Linked DNA regions of Aliamphritea ceti. The protein of the gene in region 1 interacts with the protein of each later gene in a pairwise test. Links are inferred from orthologs where the notes say so. Each region holds a gene or a part of one and is shown on either strand. Other genes may lie near its edges.

What was found. Proteins that work in one complex are often made in the same cells at the same time.
Region 2: the proteins of OCU49_RS06810 (region 1) and mtgA interact in binary tests that used the Escherichia coli proteins (3 or more experiments, as listed by UniProt). The link is inferred for Aliamphritea ceti from one-to-one orthologs.

Annotation. Positions count from the first base shown.
Region 1 is NZ_AP025282.1:1,478,636-1,481,634, forward strand. It holds OCU49_RS06810 (peptidoglycan D,D-transpeptidase FtsI family protein), read left to right. Parts: upstream 1-622; coding sequence 623-2,377; downstream 2,378-2,999. Other genes in the region: rsmH (16S rRNA (cytosine(1402)-N(4))-methyltransferase RsmH), read left to right, coding at 1-256; ftsL (cell division protein FtsL), read left to right, coding at 253-633; OCU49_RS06815 (UDP-N-acetylmuramoyl-L-alanyl-D-glutamate--2,6-diaminopimelate ligase), read left to right, coding at 2,374-2,999. UniProt on the Escherichia coli protein: Essential cell division protein that catalyzes cross-linking of the peptidoglycan cell wall at the division septum. Required for localization of FtsN.
Region 2 is NZ_AP025282.1:2,883,560-2,886,485, forward strand. It holds mtgA (monofunctional biosynthetic peptidoglycan transglycosylase), read right to left. Parts: upstream 1,844-2,926; coding sequence 1,157-1,843; downstream 1-1,156. Other genes in the region: katG (catalase/peroxidase HPI), read right to left, coding at 1-550; OCU49_RS13285 (DUF2750 domain-containing protein), read left to right, coding at 773-1,132; OCU49_RS13295 (DMT family transporter), read right to left, coding at 1,991-2,899. UniProt on the Escherichia coli protein: Peptidoglycan polymerase that catalyzes glycan chain elongation from lipid-linked precursors. May play a role in peptidoglycan assembly during cell division in collaboration with other cell division proteins.

The sequences.
Region 1 (2,999 bases):
ACTGGAAATGCTTAAGGTCGGTGGCCGACTGGTTGTGATTAGCTTCCACTCTTTGGAAGACAGAATAGTTAAACGTTTTATTCGTCAGCACGTGAAAGGTGATGAGCATTTGCCGAGAGGTATTCCTTTTACCGATGACATGTTGGAAAAACGACTTAAGGCTGTGACAAAAGCTGTTAAAGCCAGTCGTAAAGAAGTTGATGATAACCCGCGTTCACGCAGTGCCGTTATGCGTGCGGCGGTAAAACTGAAGTGAAAGTTAGTTGGCCTGCCTGGCTGCAGTTTGGTACTGCAGCCCTGAGTGATGAGGAAAATGATTCAGTAGTTGCTGAACGTCCTGCTGTCATGCTGAAGGCCAGTGATCTGTACGTTAAATCGGTTGTTCTGTTGGTGTTGGTAAGTTGCATTGTTATTTCGGCATTGATGGTTATTTTTACCGCCTATCAGTACCGCCTGAACTTTAACCATCAACAGCAACTGGTGCAGCAATGGGATGAGTTACAGGTGGAGTGGGGGCAGCTGCTTTTAGAGCAAGGAGCCCTGGCAGCGAATAGCCGGGTTGAAAACCTGGCAACTAAAAAGTTAAGCATGCAGATTCCGGCCAGAATAGAGGTTATACGTGATGAGCGTTAAAGCTACAGCGAACAGTCAGGATAACCAGGAGATGTTGCAAGACGTCGCCGGTATCCAGACGCGTGCTGCACGTGGCTGGCGCTTGTGGCTGGTACTGCTGCTCTTGTTGCTGATTGCTGGCTTTATTGTTGCCAAAATGGTTTCGCTGAATGTGCAGGATCAGGCATTTTTGCAAAAGCAGGGCGATTCCCGGGTATTACGAACGACGGCGATTCCGGCGCACCGTGGTGTAATTACCGATCGAAATGGCGAACCATTGTCTGTCAGTGCTCCAGTAGCAACGGTATGGGTAAATCCGAAAGAATTCGAAATTGAGAATCCTGCTGTTGGCAAGCTTGCAAGCTTGCTGGGTTTTAAACCCGGTGAAGTGAAAGAGAAAGTAGCCCGTTACCGAACTAAGCAGTTTTTATATTTGAAGCGACAGATTACGCCAGATCTTGCAGAAAGTGTTGAGGCTCTGCGTATTAAAGGGCTGCATGTCGATCGGGAATATAAGCGTTATTACCCAGCATCTGAAGTGACTGCCCACCTTGTGGGTTTTACTAATTTAGATGGTGTCGGGCAGGAAGGACTTGAGTTGGCATTTGAGGACTGGCTCAAAGGTGTTCCGGGCAAAAAACTAGTAATGCGTGATTTGCTGGGTCGGACAATTAAGCATATTCGCCAGGTCGAAGATGTTGTGCAGGGTAAAGATCTGCAGTTGAGTATTGATCTGCGTCTGCAGTATTTAGCTTACCGTGAGCTGAAGGCTGCAGTCAGTGCACATAAAGCGGATTCTGGCGCACTGGTTATGTTGAATGCTCGAACCGGTGAGGTGTTAGCGATGGTGAATCAGCCGTCGTTTAACCCAAACGATCGCTCGAACCTGATTCCTGCAATGCTTAGAAATCGTGCGATCACGGATATTTTTGAACCAGGTTCAACTATGAAGCCGTTAACAGTTGCTGCGGCGCTAATGAGTGGTCAGTACACGGCGGAAAGTGTGGTAGACACCGCGCCAGGTTATATTCGGGTCAGAGGGCGGACCATCAGAGATCACCGTAATTATGGTGAGCTGGATATGACCAAGATTATTACTAAGTCCAGTAACGTAGGTGTGACTAAGTTAGCGCTGAGTATGCATGAAGATGCAGTGCGTAACGTGTTTTACAACCTTGGTCTGGGGCAGTCCACAAACAGTGGGTTTCCAGGGGAGCAGACCGGGGTTTTACCGTACATAGAAAAGAAACGTGTAGTTGAGCGGGCCACTATGTCATACGGCTATGGTTTATCAGCAACGCCGTTGCAGGTTGCTCAGGCATATTTGCCATTTGCCAACCAGGGTGTGATGCCAACAGTTTCATTGCTGAAGATTGATAAGCCTGACAGTTCAGTGCGGGTAATGCCGGTAGATATCGCTGAAACGATTTTAGACATGATGGAAACGGTTACCAATAAAGGCGGTACCGGAACCCAGGCTGCGGTTGATGGGTACCGGGTTGCAGGTAAGACAGGTACTGCACATAAAGCTGCTAAAGGTGGTTATAAAGAAGATCAGTATATTTCGGTATTCGCAGGCATCGCTCCGGTAAGTGATCCACGGATAATCACTGTTGTGATGATAGATAATCCGAAAGGTCAGGAGTATTACGGCGGTGAAGTAGCTGCGCCGGTCTTTGCGCGGGTCGTAGGTGGTGCGTTACGCAGTTTAAATGTTGCACCGGATAAGTTGGCCGAAGGCGAGACCCAGGTGGTAATGAAATGACAGGTTTGGGAACGGGGAAACAACTAGCTGAACTGTTGGCGATAGGGGTCGCGGACAGTCAGTTAGCCCCACTTATTCATGATGCTGATCTGACTAATGTGCAGATCAGTGCGTTGACGCTGGATAGCCGTATGGTGCAGCCGGGTATGTTGTTTTTTGCCCGCTCAGGCGTTGCTCATCGTGGTTGTGACTTTATTCTTGATGCGCAGGCTAAAGGTGCTGCTGCGGTTGTTGTTGCAGCGACCGACTGGCAGGCAGGTTTTAGCGGTCAGGATGAAGTGACTGTCCCGGTTATTCAGGTTGTAGATATAGATGCTGCAACCGGGGCGATTGCTGCACAGTTTTACGGCCAGCCAGGTCAGCGGCTGAAAGTGATTGGTGTAACCGGTACTAATGGTAAAACATCTTGTGCGCATTATATTGCACAGGGGCTAAATGCGCTGGGTGAAAAAACAGCGTTGATCGGTACGGTAGGTAATGGGTTGTTGGACGGTTTGAAACCGGCAACTCATACCACGCCGGATGCTATCAGTCTGCAGGCGCTGCTGGCCGATTTTGTTGCAGCCGGTGCAACTGCCGTCGTTATGGAAGTGTCCAGTCACGCCCTTGATCAGCAGCGGGT
Region 2 (2,926 bases), 1.4 Mb from region 1 along the record:
CTTCAGGCTCCCAGATATCTGCACGGCCACCTGCAAAACCAAATGTTTTGAGCCCCATAGTTTCCAAAGCGCGATTACCAGCAAATATCATCAGATCAGCCCAGGAAATAGCATCACCGTATTTTTGTTTCACCGGCCAGAGCAAACGTCGTGCCTTATCGAGGTTACCGTTATCAGGCCAGCTGTTAAGTGGCGCAAATCGCTGCGAGCCGCTTCCACCACCACCTCTGCCATCATGGGTCCGGTAAGTACCCGCGCTGTGCCAGGCCATACGAATGAACAATGGACCATAATGGCCATAATCAGCTGGCCACCAGTCTTGGGAGTCTGTCATCAGTGCATCAACATCTTTCGCCAGCGCATCAAGATCAAGCGAACCAAACGCTTTAGCATAATCAAACCCTTTACCCATAGGGCTGACATCATCGGTATTCTGGCTAAGAATCTTAAGATTCAACTGGTTTGGCCACCAATGGCGGTTTGCCGCACTACCGGTGGCCATCTGTTTATTAGCCCCATGCATTACGGGACATTTTCCTTGCTCACTCATCGGCTCGATCTCCTGTCATAATTGAAAACTCCCCGCTATGCTTTGCTTGGGTGTAGGTAAGCGGGCGTAAACAAACTATAGAAACAGATTCGAAATATGGATAATTAATTAATTTTTGCGGCTTAATAGTTTTTTATAAATGAACGATAAACCCCGTTAATTGACCCCACAGCCAAAGCCGGGCAGTATGCGCGCCTCTTACTATCAAAATCAGTGAAAAATATGACTCAGCAAAACAGTGAACAGGCTTACAACACCTTTCTGAACGAAGTCGCCAGCCAGCAGGAAATCTGGATTCTTACCGATCAGTACGGCAGTGTAATGCTCAACACTGATGATGAAGATTGCGTACCTGTATGGGCCAGCGAAGCCGAAGCCGCTGCCTGGGTAAGCGATGAATGGAAGGACTGTCAGCCAGAAGCTATCGCACTGAAAGTATGGCAGCATCGCTGGACCGCAGGCCTTGAAGAAGATGAATTCTGCGTTGTCATCTCACCGAAAGAAGATCAGGAAGGCCTGGTGATTCATCCGGAAGACCTGGATTCAGATTTGCGCAAAGCACTGAAAAAAGCACAACGCTAAACAGCTATATGCATTAACGCCGGTTTATAATGACAAACCGGCGATTGTAGCCACGCCTAACTGGCGCATCTGTCGCATAATCCAGCGAACACGCTTTTGCATATACTGGCTGGGAGCAGCCGCATTAAAACGGTATGGGTTTGGTAATACACTGGCTAACAAAGCCGACTGCTTCACCGTTAAACGCTCAGCAGAACGGTTAAAGAAATGCTGACTGGCCGCCTCCACTCCATAAATACCCGGCCCGAACTCCACGATATTTAAATACAGCTCAAGCGTTCTTTGCTTTCCGCAAATAGCATCCATCAGCACCGCAAGACCTGCCTCAAGCCCTTTGCGCACATAATTCTTTGCTGGCCAAAGAAACAGGTTTTTAGATGCCTGCTGAGTAATAGTACTGGCCCCGCGGGTACGCTTACCCGCATTACGTTCTTCCAGTGCCTTTTCAATTGATTCCCAGTCCAGGCCATCATGCTCAGGAAACAGCTGATCTTCACTGGCAATGACAGCCAGCTGCATATTCTCAGAAATATTTTCCAGATCAACCCACTGATGCAAAACATCATCAGGATAACCGTCAGGTGGATTCAGCCAACGCTGAATTTGCCAGGACCAGGTAGGCGGATCAATGAACTTAACCGTCGCAACCAGCGCAAAAGGTAGCAGGCACAGCACCAGCAAAAAGCATACAACCAACCGCTTTAGCTTCATTTTTCCACGCCTGAAGCGCTTTCTGATACCTTTTCCGATACCCCTAACTGTCAACCTCACAGTAATAATACCACCCAACTGCTGTACAAAAATTCGCCATCATACCGACTTATCCAACAGACAGAAAGTGAATTTGAATCAGTCTGATCAGGACTCTGTCTGAGATTTAGGCACTCCCGCAGGCGTTGCTTTACCCAACATAGCAACCAGACCTGCACCGCATACCAGACAAATACCTGCCCACATATATGTGGTCAGCTGCTCGTCCCAGATCAACCAGCCCAAAAATACTGCAAAAGCGACAGAGCCATATGTGAAAGGCCCCAGCTGACCTGCAGGTGCCATTCCATAGGCCTTACTAAGTAACAGCTGAGCAAGCGTAGAACAGGCCGCTACCACAATCAGCAAGCCAAATAACGGCCAGGTCAGCGGCTGCCAGCCGATAACTGCCGGAACCAATGCGATTAATGCGCTAAACAGTGCAAAGTAAAATACAATACGCTGGGCAGGCTCGGTACTGCGCAGGTTACGTACCGTGACTTTCGCCAGCGCGCCAAGAAACGCACCGCAAAGCGCAACCATTACCACCCAGTTAAATGCACCTTCCTGCGGATTTAAAATGAGATAAACCCCGCTAAACCCGATAAGAATAGATAGCTTCACCAGCCAGCCAACACGCTCCCCCAGCCAGAAGAAAGCAAGTATTGGCATAAAGAATGGCGCCGTTTGCTTTAGCAACGCTGCCTGCGCTAAAGGCAAATGCCCCCAGGTGTAAAACAGACACCCCATTGCTACTACCCCTACACCGGCTCGCATAAAGTGCAGATGTATACGATTCGTCCGGATAGCAGGCAAACCATTTTTAAATAACCAGGGCAACAACAGAGCAACACCAAGAAGATTACGAAAAAAAACGATCATCTCCACTGGTAACTGATCACCTATCTGCTTAATGGCCATACCCGACCCAACTAAAAACAACTCTGAGACGAGAATCAGAGCAGCACCCTGATAAACAGAACCCCTGGCCTCAAAAGAAAGCTGGTTGCCAATCATATATGTCACTTTGCAGATAAATAAAAA